4 regions of the Neobacillus sp. C211 genome follow, and region 1 is predicted to be linked to each of the others. Evidence: predicted binding sites of a transcription regulator. Region 1 holds the regulator's gene; each other region holds the start of a gene.
What was found. The regulator Rex, encoded in region 1, represses fermentation and respiration genes when NADH is low (regulators of the CRP and FNR family bind a similar motif). The targets are predictions, from matches to a motif close to TTGTGAAATATTTCACAA.
Positions count from the first base shown of each region.

Region 2: a site for Rex is predicted at 2,655-2,672, ahead of ACSU6B_RS00440 (hemerythrin domain-containing protein). Genes of this name have one in related genera too.
Region 3: a site for Rex is predicted at 2,640-2,657, ahead of ACSU6B_RS27850 (polyhydroxyalkanoic acid synthase subunit PhaR). Genes of this name have one in related genera too.
Region 4: a site for Rex is predicted at 2,153-2,170, ahead of ACSU6B_RS04460 (DUF3147 family protein). Genes of this name have one in related genera too.

Region 1 is NZ_JBPXRO010000052.1:3,855-8,256, forward strand. It holds gene ACSU6B_RS27675 (ABC-F family ATP-binding cassette domain-containing protein) at 1-1,197, opposite strand, end outside; gene moaC (cyclic pyranopterin monophosphate synthase MoaC) at 1,376-1,873, shown strand; gene ACSU6B_RS27685 (redox-sensing transcriptional repressor Rex) at 1,910-2,566, shown strand; gene ACSU6B_RS27690 (NAD(P)-dependent malic enzyme) at 2,726-3,973, shown strand; gene ACSU6B_RS27695 (sulfite exporter TauE/SafE family protein) at 4,202-4,402, shown strand, end outside.
Region 2 is NZ_CM122574.1:75,517-79,918, forward strand. It holds gene ACSU6B_RS00430 (MarR family winged helix-turn-helix transcriptional regulator) at 10-450, opposite strand; gene ACSU6B_RS00435 (MFS transporter) at 809-2,044, shown strand; gene ACSU6B_RS00440 (hemerythrin domain-containing protein) at 2,071-2,595, opposite strand; gene ACSU6B_RS00445 (hypothetical protein) at 2,810-3,157, shown strand; gene ACSU6B_RS00450 (ferredoxin family protein) at 3,296-3,580, opposite strand; gene ACSU6B_RS00455 (FAD-dependent oxidoreductase) at 3,580-4,402, opposite strand, start outside.
Region 3 is NZ_JBPXRO010000053.1:12,523-16,924, reverse strand. It holds gene phaC (class III poly(R)-hydroxyalkanoic acid synthase subunit PhaC) at 140-1,216, opposite strand; gene ACSU6B_RS27855 (3-oxoacyl-ACP reductase) at 1,297-2,040, opposite strand; gene ACSU6B_RS27850 (polyhydroxyalkanoic acid synthase subunit PhaR) at 2,132-2,536, opposite strand; gene fabG (3-oxoacyl-[acyl-carrier-protein] reductase) at 2,859-3,593, shown strand; gene ACSU6B_RS27840 (acetyl-CoA C-acetyltransferase) at 4,057-4,402, shown strand, end outside.
Region 4 is NZ_JBPXRO010000003.1:175,177-179,578, forward strand. It holds gene ACSU6B_RS04450 (acyl-CoA dehydrogenase family protein) at 1-1,160, opposite strand, end outside; gene ACSU6B_RS04455 (DUF3147 family protein) at 1,352-1,723, opposite strand; gene ACSU6B_RS04460 (DUF3147 family protein) at 1,742-2,101, opposite strand; gene ACSU6B_RS04465 (YpzG family protein) at 2,354-2,509, shown strand; gene ACSU6B_RS04470 (GNAT family N-acetyltransferase) at 2,692-3,195, shown strand; gene ACSU6B_RS04475 (PAS domain S-box protein) at 3,424-4,402, shown strand, end outside.

The DNA.
Region 1 (4,402 bases):
CTCCTGGTCGTAATAACCAATTTGAAGGTTTGTCCCATAGAGTATGGTTCCCTCCAGAGCAGGCAACTTTTTGATAATTGTCTTTAAAAGTGTTGATTTGCCGATACCATTCGGTCCAACCAATGCGGTACTTTCACCTTTATAGGCCCGAAATGAAATGGACTCTGAAACCTTATCACCTTCGTACCCAACAGCGAGTGAATCCACTGTTAAAACGTCATTGCCGCTTTGTTTTTCAATTTCAAACGAGAAGGAAGCAGACTTTTCATCGCCTAATGGACGATCCATCATCTCCATCTTTTCTAGCTTTTTACGACGGCTTTGGGCACGTTTAGTCGTCGAAGCGCGCGCTAAATTCCGGTTGATAAAGTCTTGGAGATCAGCGACCTCTTGCTGTTGTTTTTCGAAAAGCTTTAAATCACGCTCATAATTTGCGGCCTTTTGATCAAGGTAAGAACTATAGTTGCCTGTAAACCTTTGGATTTGCTTACGGGATACTTCATAAACTTGAGTAACAACTTTATCTAAAAAATAGCGGTCATGGGAAACGATCAAAATCGCCCCATGATAACTTTGTAAATATTGCTCCAGCCAGGAAAGCGTATCAATATCAAGGTGGTTTGTGGGCTCATCCAATATTAAGATATCAGGCTTGGTTAACAAAAGTTTACCAAGGGCAAGACGGGTTTTCTGCCCGCCGCTTAAACTAGATATCATCAAGGATTTGTCATGGAAATTTAACCCATGAAGGACAGAGCGCATCTCTGCCTCATATTGATACCCTCCCTGTTCTTTAAATTTCACCTGAAGATGATCGTACTCTTTTAGGATTCTTTCGTACTTTCCACCGTCTTCAAAAACAAGAGGATCAGCCATTTGTTCTTCAAGGGTGCGGAGTTGTTTTTCCATTAATCGCAGCGGTTCAAAAACCGTCAGCATTTCATCCCATATGGATAATGATGATTCTAACCCGGTATTTTGAGCTAAATAGCCAATTGTCACTTCTTTCGGCTTGATAATTTCTCCGCCATCATGCGACAAGTGTCCGGCAATAATCTTCAATAATGTCGATTTTCCCGCCCCATTGCGTCCAACAAGAGCAACACGGTCCCGAGTTTGTAATTCGAGCTTAATATTCGATAAAATAAGGTCAGCACCATAATATTTTTGTAATTGATTAACCTGTAGCAAAATCATTCTCATTCACCTCTATTACATAGGATTAGTGTACCTTATTCCCGGTATGTCGGCAATAAACTGCTCGCCATATTAGCGGTGTAAGGGTCCTAAATCGTCAAAAAATGTAATATTTAGTTCAAAGTTTCACACACATATAAGGTAAAATAGTGTATGATTTGATGGGAGGATTTTTTATATGGCAGAATTTACGCATTTTAATGAAGAAGGCAGAGCAAAAATGGTCGACGTCAGTGATAAGCCGGAAACGGCACGTACGGCGCTTGCTCATTCCAGCATTACCGTTAGTAAAGAAATTTATGATAAAATAACTAATAATGAGATGAAGAAGGGCGATGTCTTAGCAGTGGCCCAGGTAGCAGCTGTCATGGCAGCAAAGAAGACATGGGATTTGATTCCAATGTGCCATCCGATTCCATTAACAGGTGTTAATATTTCTTTCTCTTGGGAACAGGATAAGGATGAGAATTATCAATTATATATTGCTGCAGCCGTTAAAACGAAGGGGAGCACAGGCGTAGAAATGGAAGCGTTAACAGCGGCTTCCGCGTGTGCCTTAACAGTTTATGATATGTGTAAAGCCGTTGATAAAGGTATGGTAATTGGACCGACGTATCTTGTCGAAAAAACGGGCGGTAAAAACGGTGATTTTAAAAGAGATGAAAGAGTTAAATAAATTTTTAACTAAACCATTCATGGGGTGTGGGAGATTATGAGTAATGAAACAACGAAAATACCACAGGCGACAGCAAAACGGCTGCCCCTCTATTACCGATTTCTAAAAAACCTGCAAAGCTCCGGCAAGCAAAGGGTCTCTTCAGCGGAATTGAGTGAAGCAGTAAAGGTAGACTCAGCAACGATTCGCCGCGACTTTTCCTATTTCGGTGCGTTAGGGAAAAAGGGCTATGGGTATAATGTTAATTACTTAATATCCTTCTTTCGTAAAACCTTAGATCAGGATGAATTAACTAAGGTTGCCTTAATAGGAGTCGGAAATCTTGGCACTGCCTTTTTAAACTATAACTTTTTAAAAAATAATAACACAAAAATAGAATGCGCCTTCGATGTGGATCCCGACAAAATGGGAACCATGATTCGCGAGGTACCCGTTCATCCTATGGATGATTTAGAGAAGGTTTTATCAGAAACTAATATTTCAGTGGCGATATTAACGGTTCCGGCTCCTGCCGCACAAATGATAACCGATCGACTGGTCAAAGCGAATGTAAAAGGAATCTTAAATTTCACTCCAGCAAGGTTAAATGTTCCACCATTAATAAGGGTCCATCATATTGACTTGGCAGTGGAGCTTCAATCGCTAGTCTACTTTTTAAAGCATTATCCAACGGTGGAAATAGATGAAGAATAATTAGTTAAAAAGGCTTTCCACAAAATTTGTGGAAGGCCTTTTGTATGATTAAATCCCTGCTTTTTTTAATTACATAATCTATAAAAATACTTTCTTATGCACTAAGATATAGGTAGATGAAATGCAAGCGGTTACTAACCGGGAAGTGGGGGAAATTCAATGTCAATTTTACGAGATGAAGCGTTAAAAATGCACAAGGAACACCAAGGCAAGGTTGGGATATATTCTAAGGTGGCAGTACATAATGCAAAAGATTTAAGCCTAGCCTATTCACCAGGTGTGGCAGAGCCATGTTTGGACATTTATGCAGACGAAAATAAAGTCTATGATTATACCTCGAAGGGCAATCTTGTCGCAGTTGTATCCAATGGGACAGCGGTTCTGGGGCTTGGAAACATTGGACCAAAAGCTGCGATGCCTGTGATGGAAGGAAAGGCCGTGTTATTCAAATCGTTCGCAGATGTTGACGCCTTTCCCATCTGCTTGGCCACCACTGACACAGACCAGATCGTAGAAACCGTCAAGCTGCTAGAACCAACATTTGGCGGAGTGAACTTGGAGGATATTGCTGCGCCGCAATGCTTTGAAATTGAAGACCGCCTCCGCAAAGCCTGCGAGATTCCTGTTTTTCATGATGACCAGCATGGAACCGCGATTGTAACAGCCGCTGGTCTAATCAACGCGTTAAAATTAGCGGATAAAAAAATTGAAGATATTCGTGTTGCGGTAAACGGAGCAGGTTCAGCTGGAGTAGCGATTGTTAAGCTCCTGCTGCATATGGGCGTGAAGGATGTTATTTTATGTGATACAAAAGGAATTATTTATGAAGGCCGTCCAGTCGGAATGAATCGATTCAAAGATAAAATGGCGCAAATGACAAATCGCGAGCAAAAACAAGGAACGTTAGGGGATGCGCTTATTGACGCCGATGTGTTTGTGGGGGTATCAGCAGCCGGGGCCGTTACAAAGGAAATGGTTAGCGCTATGCACCGTGACCCGATTATCTTTGCCATGGCCAACCCGGTACCGGAAATTATGCCCGATGCGGCCAAAGAAGCAGGGGCTCTTGTAGTGGGTACAGGACGTTCTGATTTTCCGAACCAGGTTAATAATGTGCTTGCTTTCCCAGGCATTTTCCGCGGTGCCTTAGATGTCCGTGCCAAGGAAATCAACGAGGAAATGAAGCTTGCTGCGGTCTATGCAATTGCTGGATTAATTTCAGAGGATGAGCTCCATGCCGATTATGTCATTCCAGATCCATTTGACCCTCGGGTCGCAGCACAGGTAGCAACCGCGGTTGCGTATACTGCAATGGAAACAGGGGTAGCCCAAAGATTTATCAATGTTGAGGAAATTAAGCAGCGCCTATCAGCATTAGCAGAAGCAAAACAACCAGTGCATGTTTAGGTCGAGTAAAATTTAGCTTTTAAGGGAGGACTATCTCAATCTAGTTGAGGTAGTCTTTCAAATTTTGGGAATTAGGGCATAATTCCGATATACCTTTTAAATTTTAAGTACAATAATGAATGATAGTTTTTTTCTTTTTTAAATCAGTCTATATGACCCCGTCCTTGGGTAAGTAATAAAACATTTCCTAGAAGGACATCTAGGGTTTTGCAATCGGAGGGGATGAAGTTGGCTATTGTGCTGACGATGTTTGTGCTTGGGATTTTATTAGGATTTGTCGGGGCGGGCGGCTCTGGCTTTATTATTGCCATCTTAACAGTTATTTTTGGAGTACCAATACATATGGCGTTAGGGACATCACTAGCAGCGATGGTGTTTACTAGCATGTCAGGTGCCTACAGTCATTTTCGTCAAGGAAATATCTCAATT
Region 2 (4,402 bases), on a different contig from region 1:
ATGGCCGTATTAGAACTTACCAGCAGGCAACCCTAGTTTTTTCAACAGGTCAATTGCTTCCAGTTTTTCAGTTTCAGTCAGTGATGACATGAGGTTATCAATTTGCTCAGCATGTTCAGGAAAAATATCCTGAATAAACTTTTTCCCATCTTCAGTTATTTGTGCAAATGTGACTCGTCGGTCCTTCGGACAGGCAATTCTTTTTAACATCCCTTTTTGTTCGAGCTTGTCGACCACGTAAGTAATGCTTCCACTTGCAAGTAATATTTTCCCGCCTATTTGCTGCATTGGCTGGTCACCTTTATGGTAAAGTAGCTCCAAAACTGCAAATTCAGTAGGATTTAACCCACTGGCCTGGATCACTTTATTTACATGCTCGTTAATTGCTTTATACGCTCTTGAAAGGACTATAAAAAGCTTTAATGAATTAGCAGTTGAATTATTTTCCATAAAAAACTCATCCTTTTAGGTTTATAAATTAGACTTACTTTGAGGTATCAATATGAATAAAATATCTTGATTTCAAGATTATTATAAAAAAATTTTTAAGAAATGTCAATTCACCCTAAAAAAATCAGGAATATTTCGTATCCAAGGGGAATTGATGCATGATAGGAATTTTTTTATTAAATGGCTTTGATAAAGGTCATTGTTGATTTAAAGCCTACGTTGATTGGAGCGGAAATCAACGGCCAAGTTAGACAGAGACTATAAAATTAATTATAAATAAAATATTTCTTATTTTTATGGTTCGGTAGTAAAATATGGTTATAAAAAAATTTAGAATTTTAATAAAGAAGGGATCATTATGAGTTCACAAGCTGTTTTACCTGCAAAGGCTCCAAAGTCTTCTGAATCAACCATGTTTAAAATTCTTTTTATTATTGGATTGTGCCATTTATTGAATGATGCAATTCAAGCTGTGGTGCCAGCCATGTTCCCTATTTTAGAAAAATCAATGGGGCTAAGTTTTACCCAGCTTGGAATCATTGCTTTTTCTCTAAATATGGTCTCATCAGTTTTGCAGCCAATGGTCGGCTACATAACTGACAAGAAACCAATGCCTTTCGCACTGCCGATCGGACTTACTTTCACGTTAGTCGGTATTCTTGGATTAGGGTTTGCTTCAAACTTTGGACTAATTGTCTTGTCAGTCCTTTTCATCGGTCTTGGTTCAGCAGTATTTCACCCGGAAGGTTCCCGGGTTGCGTATATGGCTGCAGGAAATCGACGCGGGCTGGCACAGTCGATTTATCAGGTCGGTGGAAACACGGGTCAAGCATTGGCTCCACTGATAACTGCACTAATATTGGTTCCTTTAGGGCAGATTGGTGCATCCTGGTTTACGATTGTGGCAGCACTAGCTGTGATTTTATTAATTTATATTGCAAATTGGTATAATCACAGGTTGATAGCTTCCCCAAATATACTAAAGAAAAAGAAATCTAGCTCATCTAACAATGTAGCAATAACTAAAGAGGTAAAAAATACCTTAGCATTGATTTTATTATTAATTTTTGCAAGGACTTGGTATTCTTCTGGAATTACCAACTTTTATACCTTTTATTCGATAAAAGAATATGCCCTTACGATTAAGCAATCACAATTATTCCTGTTCGCTTTTTTAGTTTCCGGTGCCGTCGGTACTTTTTTTGGAGGTCCTCTTTCAGATCGTTTTGGTAAAAAAACAATCATTTCCTTTTCAATGTTAGCAACGATTCCTTTTTCAATTTTAATTCCACAGGTACCACCAACGTTGGCATTTATTTTCTTAATACTTACTGGGTTTATTTTAATGACTAGTTTTTCTGTAACGGTAGTATATGCACAGGAATTAGTCCCGGGGAAAATTGGGATGATGTCTGGTTTAACAGTAGGACTTGCGTTTGGAATGGGTGCAATTGGTTCTGTAGGACTTGGTTATATTGCAGACTGGATTGGATTACAGTCGATGATTACATGGCTCGGTGTACTTCCGATTCTAGGCTTAATTGCGTTTCTCCTTCCAACTGACCAAAAGGTTAAAGAATGGAATCAAAAGTAAAATAGGATGGGCCAGAAGCCCATCCTTTATTTTATGTCTTGGATTTTTCGGTATAATTCTTCCTTTTCCTCTTCTGTAAGCATTCTTTCAGCCATTGGGAACAAAACATTTTCCTCTTTGGAGAAATGCTCTGTTAAGATAAAGTAGGCATTTTGAATTAGTTCAGCTGTTTTTTTCGTTTCTTCCGTAGATATAAGACCACTTTCTGCTTTTCCAAGAAATTCTCCAATATTTGCTTTTGCCTGGTCATGGTCATATTCCATAACAGCTATTGGTCCAGATGTCGTCCTGATATATACACCCATCATAGGAAAAAGAACGCCTTCTTCTCTTTCTGAATGAGGGTCCAATGCTGCTTTAAATTCTTTTACTTTTGTAATTAATGCAGCAAAGTTAGTTTCTACATCTATTTCTTGATCAATTTTTTGTGTTAGATCATACAATCCTTCTAATTGTCCTAATAACGGGGGATGTTCACTTTTTAATTGCTTAAGTCCTTTACTTAGTTCAGCTTGGGGCATTCCACCAAGAGCACTCATACAGCCACTCATCAACAATCACCTCTATCTCATTCTATTGCTTCAAGTATAAAATCAACCATTAATTAATGTAGTGACATAGGTCACAATTACAATTAGGTTATGAATTTTTGTCAGTTTCATGAAAACTCGTTAATTTTTTTTAAAATTTTAACATTTATCACACAAAAAAAGTTTAAATGTTTCATATAATAGAGATAGAACATAAAAGGGAGGGAAAAAAAATATGAAAACCCCAAATTATCATGACTTTTATCAAAAGGCATTAATACCCATTGGTGTAAATGATCTAGTTTCCTTACAGGAATCCGGAGCATACTACCCTAACTCACCTTCGACACATTGGCTTATTGCCGTAGAAGGGGTGCAGCTCCCACAGTCAAAAATATACTATCATTGGAAAGTAAGTATATATCCTGCCGATAGTGAAGGTGATTTCAATTGGAAAAAACCATATTATTGCTCACAGAGTATGGAGTTAATGGATCATGCGAACTCATTTGCATCTTCGCTTGTCACAGCCAGCAAAAACGATAAACTTTCCTCAGCTACCATACTAGAGAAAATAAGCTAACCCCCTAAAAACTTACCTTCTGCTTCACCTTTTTTACCATCACTTGTGAAATAACCCACATATAGTATTATTAAAATATCTACATAAATAAAGGAGCTGTTTGCATAAATCGCAAAAAGCTCCTTTTTTATATCCAATTTACGCTAAACGGAATACAATCCCGTGTCCGCCTTTTGGATATTCCCATTTAATGTTCTGGTATGGACAGCCGATCCGGCAGCTTCCACATTCATGGCATCCTTCATAGCCAACCTGCATCCGTGTTCCTTCCCACTTATAAACCTCCGCTGGGCAAAATACTGTACAAATTTTATCGGGACATTTTGTCATGCATACGTCATGATCCATCACGGTCAAATGGGACTTTGTATCACACTTAAAACGGAGCAGATACTGTTTTTCCTCGATATTCTTCGTTGACATTATTTCACCGCCTTCCAGGCACGATAGATATCTTGCAATACTCTAATTGTTCCTCTTTCCGCAGTTACACTCTTCATTATTTGTTTTTGTTTTTCACGCTTTGGAGTCCCATCAACTGTAAAGAACTTGCTCATCGCTTTATTCATCATTGGAACATATTCATTAAAGTATTGTGGGTATTTCTCAAACGTATGTGCCGCATCCTTGTACTTCTCTAAATCCTTCATTATGAAACTACTATTAAGCGCGTCACGGTAGCTATTTAAGCTTGATTCACTGAAGTCCCCACTTTTATGTGCCTGAACTACGGCTTCAGCAGCCATCTTTCCTGATGACATCGCCATGTTCGAACCTTCACGATGAATGGCATTTACTAGCTGTGCTGCATCACCGACGACTATAACTCCATTACCAGCTACTTTCGGTACCGAACGATAACCACCTTCAGGAATAAGATGAGCAAGATACTCAGCAGATTCCCCACCAGCAAGCATTGGCTTGACCATGGGGTGAGTTTTTAAGTAGTCTAGAAGCTCATATGGCTTGATTTTCGCTTTTATCATGCTCGATAGTGTTGTACCAACTCCGATATTCAAGCTCTCTTTATTCGTGTAAACAAAAGCGGTTCCAAGATTACCCTTTGTTGAATCACCAAAGATTTCAATTGTACAACCCTGGTTATCTTCCAAATTAAAACGGTCATTTATTTTTTCTTTTGGTAAATTAACAACTTCCATTACTGTTAAGGCTACTTCATCTGGACGAAATTCTTTATGAAAGCCTAACTGTTTTGAAAGAAGAGAGTTAACACCGTCTGCAAGC
Region 3 (4,402 bases), on a different contig from region 1:
TAATTTTACCACTAGTAATAACTTGTTTTCCTCGCAGAAGTGTTTGCTACTAGATAAAATAAAAAATGAGTGCCCCACGTGTTTCGGGACACTCTTCTAATGTAAAAGAAATTCCTCATTGATTAGACTTTCACTATAATTAGTTAGATCGTTCTTCTAACCAGTCGGAAATGGTTGGATAAGTTATTTTTGTTGCTTGACTGCCATAAGTAATGGAGGTATGCCCGACAGGTAAAACTTTAAATTGTTTATCTTCACTAGAAATCTTGCTCATCAATGCTTCAACTTGATGCGGTGGGGCAATGAGGTCGTTTTTCCCAGCTAAGTTGAGCACATTTGCCTTGATATTTTCCAGTTTGACCTTTTGACCACGAATAACCATTTCACCTTTTATCAGTTTGTTTTTTTGATAAAAGTCTCTAATCCACTGACGGTAGGCTTCACCAGGGAATAAAATTCCGTCGTTTAACCATTTTCGCAGTAGTTTAAAGCTCTTTATGAAATTTTCATTGTCAGCACGCTCAACAAGACTAATAAATGGTCCAAAGTTGGTTCCAATTGGATTGATCATTTTATTTCCAAAGTCAATCATTTCTGGTGGAATCACACCAAGGGTTTCTACCACTTTATCAATATTAAAATATCGCTCATCTAACATCGCACCATATGCGCCGCTATTTTCAAAATCAAAAGGACTAGTCATAAAGACGAGGTTGCGGATTGGCAATTCAGGGTGTAATGCTGCAAATGCAGACGTGATCGTTCCACCCATGCAATAACCAAGGATCGATACTTCCTCAACATTAGATCTTCTCATTACTTTACGAACGGCACGTGGTATATAGTCCATAATATAATCATCCAGTTTCATATGTCTATCTTCGTAACCTGGTGTACCCCAGTCAAGAAGGTAAACATCAAACCCACGTTCAACCATAAATTCTATTAAACTACCACCTTTGGTAAGGTCCAATATATAAGGCTTATTAATTAGAGCATAAACAAATAGAAGTGGGGTTCTATGTTTTTTTGGTTGATCAGAAATATACCGATAGAGTTTTGCTTTATTTCTAGTCCAAACTAATTCCTTCGGTGTAGGTGCTACTTCGGGCTCGGCATCGGTCGTTAACACTTGAGATGCCCTAATTACACGTTGGTACATCTCTTGATACTTTTGAGGGGTAGCCTCTAGCATCTCATTCCATTCTTTTAGCATTTGAGCGTTAATAACTGTTCACTCCTTATATGATTTATTTACTCTTTTAATATATAAAGAAGGTTGTACATTCATGACACTTACATGTAAAGTCCACCGTTAATATTTAATTGCTGACCAGTAATATAGTCACCATCTTTACATAGGAAAACAACACCACGAGCGATTTCTTCTGGTTTGCCTAGGCGTTTTTGTGGTACTTTATCAACGATTCCTGCAAGAACTTTTTCAGGAATGGCTTGGACCATCTCGGTTCCAATAAATCCTGGGCAAATCGCATTAACTGTTACTTTACTTCTAGCAAGTTCAAGAGCGAGAGATTTAGTGTATCCAATTAGTCCTGCTTTTGCGGCAGCATAGTTGGTTTGTCCAAACCCGCCTGCTTGACCGATAATGGACGAAATGTTGATGATGCGGCCAGCATCTGATTCAAGAAGATAAGGTAATGCTGCAGATGTATTGTTGTAAACACTGTTTAAATTAACATCAATTACTTTTCTCCAATCTTCTTCTTTCAATTTTTTGAACGTGCTGTCTCTTGTAATTCCTGCATTATTAATCAGGATATCTAATTTACCATAATGGTTGATGGTTTCTTGTACAAGGTATGCTGCTTCATTACTTTCAGAAACATCTGCTTGAACAGCGTAAGCTTCTCCGCCAATTTCATTTATTTCTGCTACTACTTTATCTGCTAGTTCTTTACGAATATTATAGTTAATGACAACTTTCGCACCATTTTTAGCCAGTTCCAATGCAATTGATGCACCGATTCCTCTGCTGCCGCCTGTTACGATTGCTACTTTATCTTTTAATTCTGTCATTCTTTTCCACTCCCAATATATAGTAGTTGTTGTTGTAGTTGTTGTTATGCCAAAAGTTTTACATTTACATTTAAATTTATGTAATGCGTTTCTATTTCTTGGTTTCTACTGGTGTTTTTAACACATTAAGGATTTGGTTCAATTTTTGATCTAAATTCTTCATATCCTTTTTTAAATTCGACAATTCTGTTTTAAATGACTCTTGGTCTTGGTTATCCAAGTTCTCTTCTAATCTTTCTTCTAAATCATCTACTTTTGCATCGACATTGACAATCAGCGAAGAAATGTTAGCAATGTCATTTCGAGTTGGTACATTCATAAATTCTAAATATTTTACCGTTGACTCATCAATCATTTTTTTTAATTGAAGATTCATCTCCAATACCTGTCCCATGCCTTGAGAAGGGAAATCATTGCTTACTTTCTCATCGAATAACTTACTGGAGTGTGAATAAAGATCCTTCCACATTTCATAAAAATTAAAGTCTGTGCTCATTTTTTTCCTCCTACATTTGTTTTGTTGACCTATCCATCATACTAACTTCATCGAAATTTTAAAAGGTGAAAGATTAAAAATTATTAAAATACATTTCATCATTTTTTGACAAATTTCTCACTTTCTTGCGAATTGTAAAGTATTTTAACAAGAGTGATAATTAGCAATAATCCATCATAATATGGGTAAAAATGGATTTAATTTTGTCCAAAGCCTAGTTTCATCGCCACTTTTTTGTTTTGGATTTCTTTTCTCATTTGCCTAGGGATGCTGATGTTGTGCAAAGGTCTATCCTGAAAAGAAAAAAACGAGGTGATTTATTTTGGAGTTTAGTAAAAAGGTTGTGTTAATTACAGGTGGTGCACAGGGGATTGGAAAAGAAACGGCTAAACAATTTCTCCAAGAGGGTGCAAACGTCGTCATCTGTGATTATGATGAGTCGGCTGGTAAATCTGCATTAGAAGAATTGAATCATGAAAAAGTAGAATTTTATAAAGTCGATGTAACGGACAGCACCCAGATAGAAGAAATGGTTCAATCCACAATAGGTAAGCATGGCCGAATCGATATCTTAATTAACAATGCCGGAATTACACTTGATGGTTTTTTAACAAAGATGGAGGAATCGGATTGGGAAAGAGTCATTTCTGTCAATCTATCAGGTGTTTTTAAATGCACGAAGGCTGTAGCTCCTAATATGTTAAAGCAGGGGTCGGGCGTTATTCTTAACGCATCTTCCGTCGTTGGTTTATATGGAAATATTGGTCAAACAAATTATGCCGCGACAAAGGCGGGCGTCATTGGGCTGACGAAAAGCTGGGCAAAAGAATTTGGCCCTAAGGGGATCCGAGTCAATGCAGTTGCTCCAGGTTTCATTGAAACAGGTATGACTGCAGCGGTGCCAGATAAGGTGCTTCAATTTATGAAGGAAAAGACTCCGCTTAGGAAGCTTGGCAAACCAGAAGATATTGCCGCAGCATATGTATTCTTGGCTTCGGATAAGGCGAATTATATTAACGGAACCATCTTAAGTGTGGATGGCGGATTAGTTATTTAGACAATATAGCTGCAAATTGAGGGAGAAAATAATTATTTTCTCTCTTTTTGGTTTATTATGGTAACCACAATTACTAAATTGCTATATTACAATATATGGAGGTTCGGTCATAATCTTTTCGTTCATTTATTTGTTCAAATGCCAAGTTAGAATAAACTCGAAAATTGTTCTACAAAACATGTCAATTTACACGAAAGTTCGACAGAATTTTTTTGCCTGTTTTATTAATATTTTCAATCGATGTAATTACACCTTTTACTTTGCCAATAGTGGATTTTCTAGGCCTTTTTTAAAGGGGATAAACGTTGAATATGTCAGGTTAAGATCTTAATTTTTTTATAGCGATAAATAAAAAAACTCTGAATTTGTCGAATAGTTTGTCACGAAAAATACCGCGAAATGTAGTAAAATTTGTGAGGAATTATTATTTGAATACATAAATCACTTTTTGGGGGAAATCAGAATGACTGTAAATGAAGTTGTAATTGTAAGCGCAGTAAGGACAGCAATTGGTAGTTTTTTAGGGAGTTTAGAAAATGTTTCGGCTGTACAGTTAGGTTCTACTGTAATTAAAGCAGCTATTCAAAAAGCTGGAATTAATCCTAATGATGTAGATGAAGTGATTATGGGGAATGTTTTACAAGCAGGAGCTGGACAAAATCCGGCAAGACAAGCTTCTCTTGCTGCAGGTATTCCTCAAGAGGCACCAGCATTGACAATTAATAAGGTCTGTGGATCAGGATTAAAGGCTGTTCACTTGGCAACACAAGCGATTCTAGCTGGAGAGGCAGAAGTGGTTGTTGCAGGCG
Region 4 (4,402 bases), on a different contig from region 1:
TTCACATGACCTTTAATTAGGTTACGTGCGATAATCATTCGTTGGATTTCGTCTGTGCCGTCGTAAATTCTCCATAGTCTTGCTTCACGATACCAGCGCTCAATTGGTAATTCTCTTGTATACCCCATCCCGCCGTGAATTTGAAGGACACGGTCAACGACGTTGTTGCCCATATTTGCACCATATAATTTTGCCATCGATGCTACGTGTCGATTATCTTCCCCATGATCTAGAGTAAAGGCAGCGTTCAAGACTAGCCATCTTGCTGCTTCAATTTCAACCACAGAATCTGCGATTTGCCATTGGATTGCTTGTCTTTCAGCAATAGGTTTCCCAAATGTAACCCGTTCCTTGGCATAATCAATCGCCATTTGCAGCAAGCGTTCAGCGGCACCGACTGCTCTTGCCCCAACAACCCAGCGTGCAAACCCAATCCACTCGAGACCGAGATTATACCCCTTGTGTAATTCACCCAGAATATTTTCCTCCGGAACACGGACATTATCGAATACTAAGCCGGCTGGACCCCATTCTCCCATTGTATGTATATACTCTGATTTCCAGCCCATATCGCGATCGACAATAAAGCATGTAACCCCTTCGCGGCCTTGTGTTGATTGATGTCGTTCCTTATCCGTAATCGCTATCGCCATAACGAAGTCCGCTTCGTTTCCGCCGGTAATGAACGTTTTTTCACCATTTAGAACCCATTCACTGCCGTCTTTCACAGCTGTCATTTTGATATTTCTGGTATCAGAACCAGCACCTGGCTCTGTCATTGCAAAGCAGGACTTTTTCTCACCATTTATTGTTGGAAGTAAGTATTTTTTCTTTTGTTCTTCGTTGCCATAGTAAAGAATATTATCTGCACCACCGCCGAACTGGAATGGGACAAAGGTTTTTGACACTTCCATTAACACAATTGCCATCATCATTTGACCAAGATCTGCACCACCATATTCCTCTGGAGTGTTAATTCCCCAAAAACCTGCTTCCTTCGCTTTTAGTTGCAGCTCTTTTAGTTTACTTGCAGGAAGACTCGGTTTACCTTCTCGTTCATTACGAAGTACATCGTTTTCAAGAGGAATCAGTTCTTTTTCTACGAATCTTCTAATTGTTTTTTGGACCATTTTTTGTTCATCAGTCAATCGTAAATACATACCATTCACTCCATTCTTATTCTTAACATCAAGTTTAATGCCGTTAATTTATAATATGCTGAACCGATAGCAGGCATACCTACCGGTTGGTATGTTAACTTTATTTTATTCCGAACTTTCAGATAATACAAGTTAATATTTTCCTAATAAAAAAAATTCTCGAGCTATGGCTCCAAAGAATTTTTTGTTAACTATACATGACTAATTACTTTTCTTGCTGCCCGCTCTCTTAAGGTGAAAATGGTAAGTGAACTTCCAAGCCAAAATAGGAGACCTAGAATGATACTAAAAATCCAATTTTCACTGGTTTCCAATGTTATTAAAACTGTTATTACACAAATGATTCCACCAATCATTCCATATACTGAGCCTCTAGCAATATTTGTGGCTTTCTTAGTCCCCGAGGCAATTCCCACCATAATAACGGCTGTCAACATTACGGCTGGAAAAGCGGCAAAAATACCGGCAAGAATCTTCCATGGGGAAATAATAGTTATAAGATAACTTAGGGAGACTGCTGCCCCACCTAGTAAAAACCGAATAAATAAGTCCTTTTTATTCATGTTGTCCACCTTTTTCATTTAATGAGATGTAATGGATACAACAACAATTGATACAGTAAACCAGCAAGCCATTGCATGCAGGATTCCCTTTTTCCAACCTATCTTAGGAAGCAGGTAGCCTTCGAGGATGGAGACAAGAATATTGATTGCCATCCCAAAAATGGCGCCTTTAGATAACATGATCGAATGGGTAATAAGCTGACCTCCGTGAAAATCAAGACCAATGGTGAGTAATGCTGCCAGGTAAACAGCAGGAAATGCAGCAAATATTCCCCCAGCTTTCTCCCCTAACTTCTTTGCTACGACAGTACAGGCAACTACAGCTAGACCTCCCAATAGGAATCGAAGAAGCAGTCCGCCAAGTGATAAACTAACCATTTTAAATTCGCCTCTTTTATTGTTTTGACATGCTGTTAAAAATAATTTGATTTGTGAATTGAATCACAATCATTCGATGTATTCATTTTAACTCATTTCCATGACTATGCATTTGAACGTTTTATTAACGTTTTTAAAGAGATTTCTCATTAAATTTAAGTTTGATGACTAATTTCCTGACAATTTACAAAAGATAATAGTGATATTCATTAGAATATCGTCGTTTCAAATCCTTTGATGAGGTGATTTTAGATGAGTTATAAAGACCATTTAGATCCGCACTCAGAGCTCTTTCACTACCATACGACGCGTCCAAAACGTCAAAATTCACAAGTGAATGGGCAAACTCAAGTGACGCACAACACGATCATCTTAAGGAGTAATGCCAAGGCCCACCGTTGGGTTTAGGCAAAGAAACGAGTAATGGCAGCATAAACATTTACTGTCATTAGAAATGACCTTTTCTCGAACAGCAATTTCGAGAAAAGGTTTTTCTTTTTCTAAGTAATTTGTTATTACAATATTGATAATGTTTGTTCCAAAAGATATCATAAAATCTATTAAGAAAAAAAACGGGAGTGGTACATAACATGTTTGATGACTTTACGATTAGAGATGCCGATATGTGTGATTTGCCTGTAATTGTTGATATATACAATACAACCATAGCAAGTAGGATGGTTACAGCCGATCTTGAACCAATATCAGTAGAAAACAGAGTTCAATGGTTTAACGATCATTCATCAACCTTTCGTCCATTATGGGTTGTAGAAAATCAAGGAGAAATTTGTGCATGGGTTAGTTTCCAATCTTTTTACGGCAGGCCTGCCTATAATGCGACGGCAGAAATTAGTATCTATATTCATCCCGACTTTCGAGGCAGGAAACTTGGTAAATATTTAATCCAAAAAGCAATCGATACCTGTCCAAGTCTACAAATCAAAACCTTACTAGGTTTTATTTTTGGTCATAATGAACCTAGCATTAAACTTTTCTCAAGTTTTGGATTTGAAAAATGGGCACAGCTTCCGAATGTGGCTGAGTTGGATGGCATTGAACGTGATTTAGTTATCCTTGGAAAAAGACTCTTCTAAAAATCTTGAAATCGAAGAACAGATAGCTTATGGAATACACTCCATAAGCCTTTTCCATGTAGGCAATCAGATAATAATGTAGTAAAAGTTTTTATAGTTATTAATATTTCAAGCGTTGCATTATTCCAAAATAATGGATTATCTAGTACTATAGACTAAGGAGTAATAAATACTCACTACTCCTTGTTTTTAATAAACTTTATTCCTTTAAGAGAACTGGAGATTTCCATGAATAAAATAAAGATCATCATCTTCTACTTTTTTACAAGTATTATTTGGATATATGGGTCCAATTATGTAATCGAACAATATGTGCCCTCTTCACTTATTGAGTTGGTGTTAAGGTCAAAAGAGATCTTATATGTTGCCATGACTGGAGGGTTCATTTATTTCTTCATTAGTAAAAAAGAGGAGTTAGATGTTTCCCAGGAAGATCAGAAACGTCTATCTACTTTAATCAATTCAATGGTTGATTTTGTTAACTTTAAAGACGGTGAAGGCAGATGGATTGAAGCAAATGAATTTGGTTTACAATTGTTCCAGCTTGAGAATGTGGATTATCGGGGGAAAAAGGATTCGGAATTAGCCGAGTATACAGACTTTTACGGTGATGCTCTCAGATTTTGTGAAACTTCTGATGAAGAAGCTTGGATTAATCGAGAAATCACTCGCATAGAGGAAGTCCTTCCTGTTCCAGATGGATCAGTAAAAATATTTGACACGATTAAAGTACCACTATTTCACGAAGATGGCAGTCGACAAGGTTTGGTCATCATTGGACGTGATATTACCGAAAAAAAGGAAATGGCCTTAAAATTAGCAGAGAGTCAGCAACAATATAAGTCATTATTTGAATACAGTCCAGATATTGTTTATATGATGGATTTAGGCGGAACTATTACCAATTTAAACCCACAGTATGATGTCATTACAGGCTTCAAACGGGAAGAAGCGATTGGGAAAAATGTAAAACAATTATTACCGAAAAGTTATAAACGATATCTTCCAAAGTTCATTTCCACTGTTGTGGAAGAAATAAAACCGGTCATGTATGAGCTGTATATACCACATGCAAACGGGAATCGGATTATCTTACAATGTACTTCCCTTCCAATGATAATTAATGGAAATATCACTGGGATCATTGGCTATGGCAGTGATGTGACCACCTTAAGGGATGCAGAAGAACGTCTTCGCAGGACAGAAA